2 regions of the Pseudomonas muyukensis genome follow, and region 2 is predicted to be linked to the other one. Evidence: predicted binding sites of a transcription regulator. Region 2 holds the regulator's gene; the other holds the start of a gene.
The links. Region 2 encodes FliA, which starts transcription of late flagellar genes. Its sites were predicted from a motif close to CTAAAGTTTNNNNNNNNNNNGCCGNTAA; they were not measured.

Region 1: the regulator FliA is predicted to act here: its motif matches at 6,327-6,354, upstream of KSS95_RS23455 (methyl-accepting chemotaxis protein).

The regions. Positions count from the first base shown of each region.
Region 1 is NZ_CP077073.1:5,280,811-5,289,415, forward strand. It holds gene hmpA (NO-inducible flavohemoprotein) at 1-332, opposite strand, end outside; gene norR (nitric oxide reductase transcriptional regulator NorR) at 487-2,037, shown strand; gene KSS95_RS23440 (chemotaxis protein) at 2,599-3,498, shown strand; gene KSS95_RS23445 (hypothetical protein) at 3,587-3,901, shown strand; gene KSS95_RS23450 (YkgJ family cysteine cluster protein) at 3,898-4,632, shown strand; gene KSS95_RS23455 (methyl-accepting chemotaxis protein) at 4,661-6,241, opposite strand; gene KSS95_RS23460 (efflux RND transporter periplasmic adaptor subunit) at 6,464-7,627, shown strand; gene KSS95_RS23465 (multidrug efflux RND transporter permease subunit) at 7,624-8,605, shown strand, end outside.
Region 2 is NZ_CP077073.1:4,532,369-4,540,973, reverse strand. It holds gene flhA (flagellar biosynthesis protein FlhA) at 726-2,855, shown strand; gene flhF (flagellar biosynthesis GTPase FlhF) at 2,867-4,180, shown strand; gene fleN (flagellar synthesis regulator FleN) at 4,295-5,128, shown strand; gene fliA (RNA polymerase sigma factor FliA) at 5,125-5,865, shown strand; gene KSS95_RS19930 (chemotaxis response regulator CheY) at 5,969-6,343, shown strand; gene KSS95_RS19925 (protein phosphatase CheZ) at 6,362-7,150, shown strand; gene KSS95_RS19920 (chemotaxis protein CheA) at 7,163-8,605, shown strand, end outside.

The sequences.
Region 1 (8,605 bases), 750 kb from region 2:
CCCAGCACTTCCTCGATGGCGCGCAGCAGGCAGCTGCCGACGATCGGGTAGTGCTCGGGGAGAATCTGCAGGGCCACGTGCTTGTTGATGATCTGGCCTACCAGACCGCCCAGCTGCTCGAGCTGGTCGATGTGGCGGGCGTACATCAGCACGCCGTTGGCCAGGGCGCGCGGCTGGTCGCCGCTGGCCTGGTGGGCCTGGTTGAACAGCGGGCGTACCTCGGGGTACTCGCTGAGCATCATCTTGTAGAAATGGGTGGTCAGGGCCTCACCGCCGCTTTCCAGCAGGGGTACGGTGGCTTTGATGATTGCACGTTGTTCGGCATTGAGCATTACGACAACTCCTGAGCCTGTGGCTTCGAATGGTTGCGTAGGCTATTTCAGCAATCGTGCCAACTTTTATCGTCAACAAAACCGGGGGTTTTCATTGACCGGTGTCAAAAGGACACACTCGCGCGTATAGTCATTTAGACCAACAGGAGTCCATATGACTGCAAAACCCCTGCTCACCGCCCTCCTCCCGCTGGTGAGCGACCTGTCCTGCGACCTGCCCGACCAGGAACGTTATCGCCGCTTGCTCCAGGCCATGCGCGGCCTGCTCCCCTGCGATGCCGCCGCGCTGCTGCGCCTGGACGGCGAATGGCTGGTGCCGCTGGCGGTGGACGGGCTGTCGGCCGATACCCTCGGCCGGCGCTTCCGGGTCAGCGAACACCCGCGTTTCCAGGCCTTGCTCAGCCGCCCCGAGCCCACCCGCTTTCCCAGCGACAGCCCGCTGCCCGACCCTTACGACGGGCTGGTGGATGCCGCCCACGTCGACCTCGAGGTGCACGACTGCATGGGTTGCCCACTGATGGTCGACGAACGCCCCTGGGGCCTGCTGACCCTCGATGCCCTCACCGCCGGCCAGTTCCAGAGCCTCGAGCTCGAGGCCCTGCAAGCCTTCGCCAGCCTGGCCGCCGCCACCGTCACCGTGGCCGAGCGCATCGAGCACCTGGCCCTGCGCGCCGAGGACGAGCACCAGCGTGCCGAGGTGTATCGCCAGGCCAGCGGCCAGGACAAGGAACTGATTGGCCAGAGCAAGGCGCACAAGCGCCTGGTCGAGGAGATCCGCCTGGTCGGCGGCAGCGACCTGACCGTGCTGATCACCGGCGAGACCGGCGTGGGCAAGGAGCTGGTGGCCCAGGCCCTGCACCGCGCCAGCAACCGCGCGGACAAACCGCTGATCAGCCTCAACTGCGCCGCCCTGCCCGACACCTTGGTCGAGAGCGAACTGTTCGGCCACGTGCGCGGCGCCTTCACTGGCGCCCACGGTGAACGCCGGGGCAAGTTCGAACTGGCCAATGGCGGCACGCTGTTCCTTGACGAGGTCGGTGAGTTGCCACTGGCGGTACAGGCCAAGCTGCTACGGGTATTGCAAAGCGGGCAGTTGCAGCGCCTGGGCTCGGACCGCGAGCATCGGGTGGATGTGCGCCTGATTGCCGCGACCAACCGCGACCTGGCCGAAGAGGTGCGTAACGGTAACTACCGCGCCGACTTCTATCACCGCCTGAGCGTGTACCCGCTGCAAGTGCCGCCACTGCGCGAACGCGGCCGCGATGTGCTGCTGCTGGCCGGTTATTTCCTCGAGCAGAACCGCTCGCGCCTGGGCCTGGGCAGCCTGCGCCTGTCGGCCGAGGCCCAGGCCGCGCTGCTGGGGTATGACTGGCCGGGCAACGTGCGCGAGCTGGAACACTTGATCGGCCGCTCGGCGCTCAAAGCCTTGGGGCAGCATGGGCAGCGCCCAAGGATCCTCACCCTGGAGGCGGCGGACCTGGACCTGCGCAACGTGGCACCGGCCATGCAGATAGTCGCCGAAGCGCCGTCGGCCGACCTGCCATTGCCCGAGGGCGGGCTGCGCGAAGCGGTGGATGACTATCAGCGGCAGATTGTCGAAGCATGCCTGAATCGCCACCAAGACAACTGGGCCGCCGCCGCGCGGGAATTGGGGCTGGACCGGGCCAACCTGAACCGGCTGGCCAAGCGCTTGGGCTTGCGCTGAGCGCGAAGCAGGCGATGCGGTGGATGGCACCGGCTGCGCCGGTGTTCGCCGGCAAGGCCGGCTCCTACAACGGTTACGGCCTGCAATACCTGTAGGAGCCAGCTTGCTGGCGAACCAGGCGACGCGGAGGATGGCACCGGCTGCGCCGGTGTTCGCCGGCAAGCCGGCTCCTACAACGGTTACGGCCTGCAATGCCTGTAGCCAGCCTTGCTGGCGAACCAGGCGACACGGTGGATGGCACCGGCAACGCCGGTGTTCGCCGGCAAGCCGGCTCCTACAACGGTTACGGCCTGCAATACCTGTAGGAGCCAGCCTTGCTGGCGAACCAGGCAACGCGGTGCATGGCACCGGCAACGCCGGTGTTCGCCGGCAAGCCGGCTCCTACAACGGTTACGGCCTGCAATACCTGTAGGAGCCAGCCTTGCTGGCGAAGCAGTCGACGCGGTGGCACCGGCAAGCCTTGCGCCTGCTTGCAAACGCCAATAGCAAACTAAGCTAAAGCCCGACAGCAAAAAGCCGATAACCCGGCATCCTCCCCCTCATTCATAGCGAAGGTTGCCCATGGCCACGCAAAAAGCCCGCGCGGACTCCTTGTCCCTGCTGCTGTTCACCCTGCGCAGCGGCAAGCTGATGGCAATCAACCTGCTGAAAGTCAGCGAGATCATCCCCTGCCCGCCGCTGACCAAGCTGCCGGAGGCCCACCCGCACGTCAAAGGCGTGGCCACCCTGCGCGGCAACTCGCTGTCGGTGATCGACCTGTCCCGCGCCATCGGCGAAATGCCCCTGGCCGACCCCGACGGCGGCTGCCTGATCGTCACCGAGATCAGCCGCTCGCGCCAGGGCCTGCATGTGCAGGCGGTGAGCCGCATCGTGCATTGCCTGAGCACCGACATCAAACCGCCGCCCTACGGCTCGGGCAACCGTTCGTTCATCACCGGCGTAACCCGGGTCGACAACACCCTGGTGCAGGTGCTGGACATCGAGAAGGTCATTCATGGCATCGCCCCGCCGGCCCACGAGCCGCACCCAGGCGAAGTCAGCGAGGAGGACGCCAGCCTGCTGGCCGCCGCCAACATCCTGGTGGTCGACGACAGCCAGGTGGCGCTGCAGCAGTCGGTGCACACCCTGCGCAACCTCGGCATCGAGTGCCACACCGCACGCAGCGCCAAGGACGCGATCAATGTGCTACTGGAGCTGCAAGGCACCGAGCGGGAAATCAACATCATCGTTTCCGACATCGAGATGTCCGAGATGGACGGCTTCGCCTTCACCCGCACCCTGCGCGAAACCCCGGATTTCCAGCACCTGTACATCCTCTTGCACACCTCGCTGGACAGCGCGATGAGCGGCGACAAGGCCAAGCTGGCCGGGGCCAACGCGATCCTGACCAAGTTCTCCTCGCCAGAGCTGACCAACTGCCTGGTGACCGCGGCTCGGGCAGTGGTGTTCGAGGAGCGCTGACATATCAAGTCAGGATTTTCCTGGCTTGATGCAGGAGAATGTTCGGGCATAATTCGCGCCCTTCGGATGTTCATTGCCGGTATCGCGTATGAAATATCTCAGCTCTACCCTGATCGCCTGCGCCCTGCTCCTCAGCGGCGCAGCCCACGCCTCCAGCAGCCAGGCCTGGAACGACCAGCGCCAGCAGATGCTCAAGGCCTGCCTGGCCGCCAGTCAGTTCAAGGATGCCCACGCCCTGGGCAAGCCCGCCGAGTTCGACGACCAGGTCGGCTACAGCGCACTGCTGATCGAAGGCGTCTACCCGCAAAAACACATGAATAACCGCAGCGGCACCGAGCTATGCCTGTACAGCCGCCAGCAGCAGCATGCGGTGGTCACCGAATGGAGCCCAGGCAAACCGTGAGCGAGGCACTGCGTTTCGCCTGCACCGGTTGCGGTAAATGCTGCACCGGCCACCACGTGCCGCTGACCCTGGCCGAAGCCCGGCAGTGGGCGCTGTCCGGTGGCCAGGTGATCGTGTTGATCGAAGGCTTCCTGGCCGATGGCCCTGGCATGCCGGCAGACCAGCGCGAGCATGTGCTGCGCCGTTCGCACCCGGTGGCTTGCGGTGAGGCGCAGTTGCAGGTCTCGGTGACCTTCGCCGCCTTCAATCCGGGGCGCTGCCGCAACCTCGATGACAATGACCTGTGCGGCATCTATGAAAGCCGCCCGCTGGTCTGTCGCATCTACCCGGCGGAGATCAACCCGCACCTGCCGCTGCGCCCGGAAAACAAGGATTGCCCACCCGAGGCCTGGGAGCAGGGACCGGTGCTGATTCACGGCAACCTGCCGGTGGATGAGGCGCTGCGTGCCCTGATCGAGGCCTCACGTCAGGCCGACCGCGACGATATCGCGGCCAAGGTGGCGATCTGTCAGGCACTGGGGATGACCACCAGTGCGCTGAAAGGTAACGGGTTTACCGCGTGGTTGCCGGACATGGCGGCGTTTGCCTCGGTGCTGGAGCAGGCACCACGGGCGGTCGATGGACCGTGGGCGGTGCATGTGCAGGACGCGGCGCTTGCGGCCGGTCTACAGGGTCAACGACTGCAGGTGACGGGCGAAGCGCCGGTCTACTACGCATTCATCGGTTTCTAAGCCATTTGTAGGAGCGGCTCGGCCGCGCCTACAAGCGCCGCCAGAACTCATCCGCCAACCGCCGCAGGTCCTTGGCCAGCTCGGCCACGTCACTGGCACTGCTGTGGCTGCGCTGCCCGACGCTGACCGTCGCCTCGCTGGCCTGGCGAATGCGGGTGATGTTGCGGTTGATGTTCTCGCTGACCTGGCTCTGCTGCTCCACCGCCGCGGCGATCTGCAAGCTCATCTCGTTGATCTGGTTGACCCGCACGCTGATGCTGTCCAGCGCGTCGCTGGCCAGTTGCGCCTGCTCGACACTGTGCCCGGCATGGGCGCTGCTCTGCTGCATCACCTGCACCGCGGCCCGGGCGCCGTCCTGCAGGGCGGCGATCATGCGCTGGATATCGTGGGTCGACTGCGCGGTACGCTGGGCCAGGCCACGCACCTCGTCGGCCACCACGGCGAAGCCGCGCCCCTGGTCACCGGCCCGCGCCGCCTCGATGGCGGCATTGAGCGCCAGCAGGTTGGTCTGCTCGGCAATGCCGCGGATCACGTCGAGCACCCCGGAGATCTCGCTGCTGTGGTTTTCCAGCTGTTCGATCACCTCGCTGGCCTCCACCAGCGAGCCGGCCAGGTCCTGGATCGCACAGCGGTTGCGATCGACCAGCTGGTGCCCGGCCTGGGTCTCGTCCTCGGCCTGGTCGGCGGCCATCGAGGCCATCTGCGCGCTGCTGGCCACCTGGGCGACGCTGGCGCTCATCTGCTGGATCGCGGTGGCCACCTGGTCCGCTTCGCCCTGCTGCTCCAGGCTGTTGGCATGGCTGCTGTGCAGCGCCTCGGCCAGCGCGCCGGAATGCCCGGCCAGGCGCGACGAGGTATCGCCGATACGCCCCACCACCGCGCCCAACTGCGCCTTGAGCATGCGCATGGCGAACTCGATCTGGCCCAGGCCATCGCGCCGGCCTGTGTACAACTGCTGGCTCAGCGGGTTGTCGGCAATCGCCAGGGCCTGGCGACGCAGGCGCTCGTAGGGGCGCAACAGCCACTGGATCGCCAGGGCGCTGAGGCTTGCGGCCAACGCCATCTGCACCAGGGTGACCAGCCAGGAGGCGCTATGCCACCACTGCCCGACGCCGATCACCAGTGCACACACCGCGCCCACCGACAGCGCCAGGCGCGCGCCAAGCCCGGCTACCGGCAAGCGCTGGCGCCAGTCGCGCCGGCCCTCGCGCAAGCGCGCATAGCAGCGCTCGGCCGCCTCGACCTGGGCCCGGCCGGGCTTGGTCCGCACCGACTGGTACTCCAGCGCCTGTCCGCCACTGCTGATCGGCGAGACGAAAGCACTCACCCAGTAGTGGTCGCCGTTCTTGCAGCGGTTCTTCACCAACCCCATCCACGAATGCCCGGCCTTGAGCGTCTGCCACATCTGGGCAAAGGCCTCGGCCGGCATGTCCGGGTGGCGGACGATATGGTGGGCGTTGCCCAGCAGGTCGTGCTGGGTGAAACCGCTGACCCGGACGAAATCGTCGTTGGCATAGGTGATACGGCTGTCCAGGTCGGTGGTGGACAGGATATTGGCGTCGCCGGGGTAATCCACTTCGCGACCGGTAACGGGCATATTGCACTTCATCGGAGGCTCTCGTTGTTGTACGGGAAAATCGGCAGGGCGTACGACTCTAGGGGCAAACGCCGGGGCAATATTGATCCACGGCAGGGTATTGGCACTTGGCCATCAACCGCTCGAAACTGACAGCCGTGACAGCCAGGCGTCACGCTGGCGACCCGATCGGCGCGCTATAACCCTGGCTACCCCAGACCCGTTCCCAGCCCTCCGGCCAAGGTGCCCGCCCCGATGCGACGTCCGTCCCGCCCCCTCGTTGTTGCCGCGCTGGCCCTGCTGATGCTGACCGCCGCCGGCCTGTGGCTCGGCCAGCGCCCCAGCCCCCCGCCCAGCCGCGCCGCCAGCGCGGTGCCGGTGCGGGTGGTGGCCGTGGTCGAGCAGGATGTGCCGCGCTACCTCAGTGCCATCGGCTCGGTGCTGTCGCTGCACAGCGTCGAGGTACGGCCACAGGTGGAGGGCGTGCTGACCCAGGTGTTGGTCAAGGAGGGCCAGTGGGTCAAGGCCGGCGACCTGCTGGCCAGCCTCGACGACCGGGCGATCCGCGCCAACCTCGACCAGGCCCGCGCCCAGCTGGGGCAGACCCAGGCGCAGCTGCAGGTGGCCAACGTCAACCTCAGGCGCTACCAGCTGCTGAGCACGGACGACGGCGTGTCCAAGCAGACCCTCGACCAGCAGCAGGCCCTGGTCAACCAGTTGCAGGCGACCCTCAAGGGCAACCAGGCCGCCATCGACAACGCCGCGGTGCAGCTCAGCTACACGCAGATCCGCTCGCCGGTGACCGGGCGCGTCGGCATTCGCAACATCGACCCCGGCAACCTGGTGCGCAGCAGCGACACGCAAAGCCTGTTCAGCGTCACCCAGATCGACCCCATCGCCGTGGAGTTCGCCCTGCCCCAGCAGCAACTCCCCGTCCTGCAGAGCCTGCTGAAAGCGTCGATCCCCGCCGAGGTCGAGGCGTACATGGACGCCGACGGCGAACGCAACCTGCTCGCCAAGGGCCACCTGATGCTGATCGACAACCAGGTCTCGGCCAGCACCGGCACGGTGCGGGTCAAGGCCGAGTTCGACAACACCGACGGCCGCCTGTGGCCCGGCCAGCTGGTCACCGTGCGCCTGCGCACGGCGGTGGACGAGGGCGCCCTGGTGGTGCCGCCACCCGTGGTGCAGCGCAGCATCGACGGCCACTTCGTCTACCGCCTGGACGGCGACAAGGTCAGCGCCGTGCCGGTCAAGGTGGTGTACCAGGACAGCACGCTGAACATCATCGCCGGGGTCAAGGCTGGCGATCGCCTGGTGCTGGACGGTCAGTCGCGGCTCAAGCCCGGCAGCACCGTCGAGGTCACGCCCGAGGCCCCCGCCCCGGCGGCGATGGCCGACCGCAGGAGCCAGCCATGAACACCCGCAACGGCGTCTCGGCCTGGTGCATCGACCACCCCATCGCCACTTTGCTGCTGACCTTCGCCCTGGTGCTGCTCGGCGCCATCGCCTTCCCCCGGCTGCCAGTGGCGCCCCTGCCCGAGGCGGACTTCCCGACCATCCAGGTCACCGCCCAATTGCCCGGCGCCAGCCCCGAGACCATGGCCTCCTCGGTCGCCACCCCGTTGGAGGTGCAGTTCAGCGCCATCCCCGGCATGACCCAGATGACCAGCAGCAGCGCCCTGGGCTCGACCAACCTGATCCTGCAGTTCACCCTCGACAAGAACATCGACACCGCCGCCCAGGAAGTCCAGGCGGCGATCAACACCGCCACCGCGCGCCTGCCCCAGGACATGCCCAGCCCGCCGACCTGGCGCAAGGTCAACCCGGCCGACAGCCCAGTGCTGATCCTCACCGTCAGCTCCACGCAGATGCCCGGCAATGAGCTCAGCGACTACGCCGAGACCCTGCTGGCGCGCCAGCTCAGCCAGATCGACGGGGTCGGCCTGATCAACATCACCGGCCAGCTGCGCCCGGCGATCCGCGTGCAGGCCCAGCCCGAGAAACTCGCCGCCATCGGCCTGACCCTGGCCGATATCCGCCAGGCCATCCAGCAGACCAGCCTCAACCTGGCCAAGGGCGCGCTGTACGGCGAGCACAGCGTGTCGACCCTGGCCGCCAACGACCAGCTGTTCCACCCCGAGGACTACGCGCGGCTGATCGTCAGCTACCGCGATGGCGCGCCGGTGCACCTGTCTGACGTCGCCAAGGTGATCCAAGGCGCCGAGAACGCCTACGTCAAGGCCTGGTCGGGCCAGCAACCGGGCCTTAACCTGGTGATCTTCCGCCAGCCCGGGGCCAACATCGTCGACACCGTGGACCGGGTGATGGACGCCCTGCCGCGCTTGCAGCAGATGCTGCCGGCCGCGGTCGAGGTGTCGGCGCTGCAGGACCGCA
Region 2 (8,605 bases):
TCCATGCCCGTCACCTCCCTACGCAAGGCCTGCGTTCGGCCTCCTGAAGTCGCGAAGTTAGGGGCGGCGCCTGCACTGACGCAGCTAATCGCTAGTTGAATTAGGGGGAACTCTGGATCGCATCGCGGGGCAAGCCCGCTTCCACGCCAAGCCGATAAAGTGGCCAATCGTGGGAGTGGGCTTTACCCTCGATGGCGTCTGGACAAGCAACACAGTTCCAACTAACAAACCATAAATCTCTGCTCTTGATCTGCTCTTGATCTGCTCTTGAACTGCTCTTGATTTTGCTTCTAAGTGCGCGATAGCCCAGGCGCCGCCAATTGCGACTTCAGGAGGCCGAGCGGAGTTCTTGCGTAGTGGGGCGACGGCCATGGATGGCCGTCGAGCGCTGGGGCCCAGGATGGGCCCTACAGCGCGGTACCCACGGGAGCAAGAACGGAGCGAGGGAACCCCGGAGCGTAGCGTAGGGGCCGGATGAACGGAGCGGAACGGTTTTGCCTACTTTTGCCACGACAAAAGTAGGCCGCCGTAAGGGCGGAAGGGTGACTGTACGTCGGCACAGCAAATGAATGCGCATACAAAAGCCAAAACAATTCCCGACCCCGACCCCGCCCCCGCCCCCGCCCCCCAAGAAAATCCCCCATCCCCAAAAGTTGGAAAGCTTCTTGCAAAGGCAGCGCCAGGCGCCACACAGGCGTCAAAGTTTTGCTTGAAGAGGACTCGCGGTGGATCGCACTCAGTTAATCAGCAACGCCCGCAACAACCTGGCCGGTCTCGGCCGGGGCAACCTGGGCGTGCCGCTGCTGCTGCTGGTGATGTTGGCAATGATGATGTTGCCGATACCACCGTTCCTGCTCGACGTATTCTTCACCTTCAACATCGCCCTGTCGATCGTGGTCCTGCTGGTCTGCGTCTACGCCCTGCGTCCACTGGACTTCGCCGCGTTCCCCACCATCCTGCTGGTGGCGACCCTGCTGCGCCTGGCCCTCAACGTCGCCTCCACCCGCGTGGTCATGCTCCACGGCCAAGAAGGCCACGGCGCCGCCGGCAAGGTGATCCAGGCCTTCGGCGAAGTGGTGATCGGCGGCAACTACGTCGTCGGTGCGGTGGTGTTCGCCATCCTCATGATCATCAACTTCGTGGTGGTGACCAAGGGCGCCGGGCGCATCTCCGAGGTCAGCGCGCGCTTCACCCTCGACGCCATGCCCGGCAAGCAGATGGCCATCGACGCCGACCTCAACGCCGGCCTGATCGACCAGGTCCAGGCCAAGGCCCGTCGCGCCGAAGTCGCCCAGGAAGCCGAGTTCTACGGCTCGATGGACGGTGCCAGCAAGTTCGTGCGCGGTGACGCCATCGCCGGCCTGTTGATCCTGTTCATCAACCTGATCGGCGGCATGCTCATCGGCATGCTGCAACACGGCATGACCTTCGGCGACGCCGGCAAGGTCTACGCCCTGCTGACCATCGGTGACGGTTTGGTGGCGCAGTTGCCATCGCTGCTGCTGTCCACCGCCGCCGCGATCATGGTCACCCGCGCCTCGGGCTCCGAGGACATGGGCAAGTTGATCAACCGGCAGATGTTCGATTCGCCCAAGGCCCTGGCGGTTTCCGGGGCGCTGATGATCGTCATGGGCCTGGTGCCAGGCATGCCCCACGTTGCCTTCCTCAGCCTCGGGGCATTGGCCGGTGGGGGGGCTTATCTGGTCTGGAAGAAGCAGCAGAAGGCCAAGGTGGTTGCGCTGGAGGAAGCCCAGCGCCAGCAGGATCTGCTGCCCTCGCCGCAGCGCGCCATGGAAACCAAGGAGCTGGGCTGGGACGACGTCACCCCCATCGACATGATCGGCCTGGAGGTCGGTTACCGCCTGATCCCGCTGGTCGACCGCAATCAGGGTGGCCAGCTGCTGGCGCGCATCAAGGGCGTGCGCAAGAAGCTTTCCCAGGACCTGGGCTTCCTCATGCCCACCGTGCATATTCGCGACAACCTCGACCTGGCCCCCAGCGCCTACCGCCTGACCCTGATGGGGGTGATCCTGGCCGAGGCCGAGATCTATCCGGACCGGGAGCTGGCGATCAACCCCGGCCAGGTGTTCGGCACCCTCAACGGCATCGCCGCGCACGACCCGGCATTCGGCCTGGAGGCGGTGTGGATCGACGTTGGCCAGCGCGCCCAGGCGCAGTCGCTGGGCTACACCGTGGTGGACGCCAGTACCGTGGTCGCCACGCACCTCAACCAGATCCTGCAGAAGCACTGCCATGAACTGATCGGGCATGAGGAGGTGCAGCAATTGCTGCAGGTACTGGCCAAGGTCTCGCCGAAACTGGCCGAGGAAGTGGTGCCGGGTGTCATTTCCTTGTCGGGGCTGCTCAAGGTGTTGCAGGCGTTGCTTGCCGAGCAGGTGCCGGTGCGCGACATCCGCAGCATTGCCGAAGCCATCGCCAACAATGCGAACAAGAGTCAAGATACCGCCGCGCTGGTGGCGGTGGTGCGTGTCGGATTGTGTCGCGCCATCGTGCAAAGCATTGTCGGCGTTGAGTCCGAGCTGCCTGTGATCACCTTGGAGCCAAGGTTGGAACAGATTTTGCTCAATAGTTTGCAAAGGGCCGGGCAAGGTCAGGAAGACGGTGTTCTTCTTGAGCCGAGCATGGCCGAAAAGCTTCAGCGTTCGTTGATCGAAGCCGCCCAGCGCCAGGAAGTGCAGGGCCAGCCGGCCATCCTCCTGGTTGCCGGCCCGATCCGCGCCATGCTGTCGCGCTTCGGTCGCCTGGCTGTACCGAATTTGCATGTTTTGGCGTATCAGGAAATACCTGACAACAAGCAAGTCACCATCGTTGCCACCGTGGGCCCCAATGGCTGAGGTAGTGGGTTATGCAAGTTAAGCGTTTTTTCGCCGCCGATATGCGTCAGGCCATGAAGCTGGTCCGTGATGAGCTCGGCTCCGACGCCGCCATCATCGGCAATCGGCGCATCGCTGGCGGTGTCGAACTGACGGCTGCGCTGGACTACAAGCTGTCCGCCCTGGCCCCGCGCGTGCCCAACGTCGAGCTGGAGGACGAGCTGCGCAAGACCCAGTCGCGCATCGTCACCGCCCAGGCTGAGCTGAGCGGCCGTGGCGAAGCGGGCGAGGGTGGCAATCGCCAGCTGTTTGCCGGCCAGTCGCTGACCGCGTCCGAGCCGCTGATCGAGCCGCAGGTCGATGAACCCGCGCCAGTGGCCGCTCCGGCCGCGGCGGCGGTCGACCCACGCCTGTTCGATGCCATGCGCTTCGAGCTCAATGGCCTGCGCGAGCTGCTCGAAGTCCAGCTCGGTTCGCTGGCCTGGAGCCAACTGCAGGGCAGCAAGCCGCAGCAGGCCAATCTCTGGCGCCGTCTGCAGCGCCTGGGCCTGTCCGGTGGCCTGGCCCGCGAACTGCTCGAGCTCACCGCCGAAATCGAAGAGCCGCGCCAGGCCTGGCGCATGGTCCTGGCGCACCTGGCGCGGATGATCGACGTGCCCGAGATCGAGCCCATCGAAGAGGGTGGGGTAATTGCCATGGTCGGCCCGGCCGGCATGGGCAAGACCACCACCCTGGCCAAGCTGGCCGCACGCTATGTGCTCAAGTACGGCGCGAACAACCTGGCGCTGGTGAGCATGGACAGCTTCCGTATCGGCGCCCAGGAGCAGCTCAAGACCCTGGGGCGAATCCTCAATGTGCCGGTCACCTACGTCGACCCGGGCGAGTCGCTGGCCCAGGCCCTCGAGCCGCTGCTGCGCAAGCGCGTGGTGCTGATCGACACCGCCGGCCTGCAGGCCAGCGACCCGGCCCTGCGCATGCAACTGGAAACCCTGGCCGGGCGCGGTATCGCCGCGAAGAATTACCTGGTGCTGGCAACCACCAGCCAGAAACAGGTGCTCACTGCCGCCTACCACAGCTACAAGCGCTGTGGCCTGGCCGGGTGCATCCTGACCAAACTGGACGAAACGGCCTGCCTTGGCGAAGTGCTGAGCCTGGCCATCCGTCACGAACTGCCGGTGGCCTATCTGACCGATGGCCCGCGCATTCCCGACGACCTGCAATTACCGCGCAAGCACCAACTTGTGAGCCGCGCGGTCAGCGTGCAGCTGCAGGACGAGCCCAGCGACGAGGCCATGGCCGACATGTTCGCTGATCTGTACCACAACCCTGGCAAGCGCGCGGGTTGAGGGTGAATACTGTGCAAAGTACCTACATCATGGGGTTGTCCGGCCGGACCGTGGCCTTGACTGTTCAGCCCCTCATGTGGCCTGGGTCCAAGCGAGACAAGGTAAAGAACAGACATGGGTAGCATGCATCCCGTACAGGTGATCGCCGTGACCGGTGGCAAAGGTGGCGTCGGCAAGACTAACGTTTCAGTGAACCTGTCCCTGGCGCTGGCCGAGCTCGGCCGCCGGGTCATGTTGCTGGACGCCGACCTGGGCCTGGCCAATGTCGACGTGCTGCTGGGGCTCACGCCCAAGCGCACCCTCGCCGATGTCATCGAGGGCCGCTGCGAACTGCGCGACGTGCTGTTGCAGGGACCGGGCGGTGTGCGCATCGTGCCGGCGGCCTCCGGCACGCAAAGCATGGTGCACCTGGCGCCGGCGCAGCATGCCGGGCTGATCCAGGCCTTCAGCGAGATCGGCGACAACCTCGACGTGCTGGTGATCGATACCGCCGCGGGTATCGGTGACTCGGTGGTCAGCTTCGTTCGCGCCGCCCAGGAAGTGCTGCTGGTGGTGTGCGACGAACCCACCTCGATCACCGACGCCTACGCCCTGATCAAGCTGCTCAACCGCGACTACGGCATGAATCGGTTCCGCGTGCTGGCCAACATGGCCCAGAGCCCGCAGGAGGGTCGCAACCTTTTCGCCAAGTTGACCAAGGTCACGGATCGCTTCCTCGACGTCGCCCTACAATACGTTGGCGCCGTGCCTTACGACGAATGCGTGCGCAAGGCGGTGCAGAAGCAGCGGGCGGTCTATGAGGCCTTCCCTCGGTCCAAGTGCGCGCTGGCCTTCAAGGCCATTGCGCAGAAGGTCGACAGCTGGCCGCTGCCTGCCAACCCGCGGGGCCACCTGGAGTTCTTCGTCGAGCGCCTGGTGCAACCCACCAGCGCAGGGCCCGTGCTATGAACGCGAGCGGTTTCAAGATGTACAGCAAGGCGGCGAAGGACGCCCAGTACGAGCTGGTTGAACGCTACGCGCCGCTGGTCAAGCGCATCGCCTACCACTTGCTGGCCCGGTTGCCGGCCAATGTCCAGGTCGAGGACCTGATCCAGGCCGGCATGATCGGCCTGCTGGAAGTCGCCAACAAGTACGATGCCAGCAAGGGCGCCAGCTTCGAGACCTACGCCGGTATTCGGATCCGTGGCGCCATGCTCGACGAGGTGCGCAAGGGCGATTGGGCACCGCGTTCGGTGCACCGCAACACGCGCATGGTCAGCGATGCGATTCGCTGTGTTGAAGCAAAGACCGGTCGCGACGCTAAAGATCACGAGGTTGCTGCCGAACTCCAATTGAGTCTCGATGATTACTACGGGATTCTGAACGACACCTTGGGCAGCCGCCTGTTCAGTTTCGACGACCTGCTGCAGGACGGCGAACACGAAGGGCTGCACGAGGACGGAGCCAGTGGCCAGCTGGAGCCATCGCGGGACCTGGAGGACGAGCGCTTCCAGGCCGCCCTGGCCGATGCCATCGCCAACCTGCCGGAGCGCGAGCGCCTGGTCCTGGCGCTGTACTACGACGAAGAGCTGAACCTCAAGGAAATCGGTGAGGTGCTGGGGGTCAGCGAGTCGCGTGTCAGCCAGTTGCACAGCCAGTGCGCGGCACGTCTGCGCAGCCGTCTGGGTGAATGGCGGGCGCGTTGAGCCAAGGTTCGATGCAGTCGTATTTTGTGGTGCCGAATTGATTGACTGCGCGCTCGGCGCCGAGCGCGTTTAAGACTGCTTGGAGGTCTAATTGAACAAAGACATGAAAATCCTCATCGTTGACGACTTTTCGACGATGCGGCGGATCATCAAGAACCTGTTGCGTGATCTGGGCTTCACCAATACCGAAGAGGCCGACGACGGCACCACGGCGCTGCCGATGCTCGAAGCCGGGCATTACGACTTCCTGGTGACCGACTGGAACATGCCCGGCATGTCCGGTATCGACCTGCTGCGCAAGGTGCGTGCCCACGACCGTCTCAAGGGCATGCCCGTGCTGATGGTGACTGCCGAGGCCAAGCGCGACCAGATCATCGAAGCGGCCCAGGCCGGCGTCAATGGCTATGTGGTCAAGCCTTTCACCGCCCAGGTGCTCAAAGAAAAGATCGAGAAGATCTTCGAACGCGTCAACGGCTGAGTCACGTCAGGGGGCGCCATGGAGTCAATCAACAACTCGCTGGGTGAGTTCGAATCAACCCTGAAAAAGCATGCCCAGGAACTGGTCGAGAGCCTTGAGCGCGGCCGGTTCGGCGAGGCCGTGCAGCTGATCCACCAACTGAACCAGACCCGCGACCGCGGCCTGTACCAGGAGGTGGGCAAGCTTACCCGCGAGCTGCACAGCGCGATCGTCAGCTTCCAGATCGACCCGGCGATGCCGCAGGCCGAGGAAGTCTCGCAGATCACCGATGCCACCGAGCGCCTCTCCTACGTGGTGCGCCTCACCGAAGGTGCCGCCAACCGCACCATGGACCTGGTGGAGGAGAGCACCCCGGTGCTCAATGCACTGGCGAGCGAGGCGCAGGACCTGTCCGCCGACTGGCAGCGCTTCATGCGCCGCGAAGTGGCGGCGCCGGAATTCCGCGAGCTGGTCAAGCGCGTCGACAGTTTCCTGACGCACAGTGCCGAAGGCAACCGCAAGGTCTCGGGCCACCTCAACGACATTCTGCTGGCTCAGGACTATCAGGACCTGACCGGCCAGGTGATCAAGCGGGTAACCGCGCTGGTCACCGAAGTAGAAAGCAATCTGCTCAAGCTCGTGCTGATGGCCAGTCAGGTCGACCGCTTTGCCGGCATCGAACATGACCACCAGCAGCTGCGTGCTGAAAAAGATCAAGAAAAACATCCGACTCGGGGTGAAGGTCCGCAGATTCATGCCGATAAGCGTGAAGACGTCGTGTCCGGTCAGGACGATGTCGATGATCTGCTGTCCAGCCTGGGTTTTTAAGGAGCACGTTTAATGAGCTTCGGCGCCGATGAAGAAATCCTCCAGGATTTCCTGGTAGAAGCCGGCGAAATCCTCGAGCAACTGTCCGAGCAACTGGTCGAGCTGGAAAGCCGGCCCGATGACGCGGACCTGCTCAATGCGATTTTCCGCGGTTTCCACACTGTAAAAGGGGGCGCCGGCTTCCTCCAGCTCAACGAGCTGGTGGAGTGCTGCCATATCGCCGAGAACGTGTTCGACATCCTGCGCAAAGGGGAGCGCCGGGTCGATGCCGAGCTGATGGACGTGGTGCTCGAGGCACTCGACACGGTCAACAGCATGTTCGGCCAGGTGCGCGAGCGCAGCGCCGTGACCCCGGCCACCCCGGAACTGCTGGCGGCGCTGTCGCGCCTGGCCGAGCCGGGTGGCGCCGAAGCACCGGCTGCAGTGGTCGAGGCCGAGCCGGTCGCCGAAGCAGCGGCCGCCGAGCCCGACATCACCGACACCGAGTTCGAGCAACTGCTCGATTCGCTGGATGCGGTCAAGGCCGAAGCAGCCGTTCACGAGCAGCTGCAAGGCGAGCAGGTCACAGGCGAGGGTGACGAAATCACCGACGCCGAGTTCGAGTCGCTGCTCGACCAGTTGCATGGCAAGGGCCAGTTCTCGGCTGAAGCGGCCGTCAGCGAGCCCGCGGCCGTGGCGCCGAGCAGCGACGAAATCACCGACGATGAGTTCGAATCGCTGCTCGACCAGTTGCACGGCAAGGGCACCTTTGCCGTCGACGCCCTGCCGGCGGCCGCAGCGCCCACCAGTGCCGCGCCAGTTGCCGCAGGCGACGAAAACATCAGCGAACACGAGTTCGAAGCGCTGCTGGACCAGCTGCACGGCAAGGGCAAGTTCTCCGGCGACGCCGTCGCGGCCGAGGCCCCTGCCGCCGCCGTGACTGCCGCACCGGCGGCGCCCAAGGCCGAGGTCAAGCCGGTTGCCAAGCCAGCGCCGGCGCCTGCCGCCGCCGCACCGGCGCCTGCCGCCGCCGCACCGGCGCCTGCCGCCAAGCCTGCCGCGCCAGCCCGTGCGCCGGCCGCTGCCGCCGAGAAACATGGCGCCAGCGAAGCGGAAACCACCGTGCGGGTCGACACCGCGCGCCTGGACGAAATCATGAACATGGTCGGCGAACTGGTGCTGGTGCGTAACCGCCTGGTGCGCCTGGGCCTGAACAGCGGCGACGAGGCCATGTCCAAGGCCGTGTCCAACCTCGACGTGGTCACCGCCGACCTGCAGACCGCGGTCATGAAGACCCGCATGCAGCCGATCAAGAAAGTCTTCGGCCGCTTCCCGCGCCTGGTCCGCGACCTGGCCCGCCAGCTCAAGAAAGAGATCAACCTGGAGCTGGTCGGTGAAGAGACCGACCTGGACAAGAACCTGGTCGAGGCCCTGGCCGACCCGTTGGTGCACCTGGTGCGCAACGCCGTCGACCAT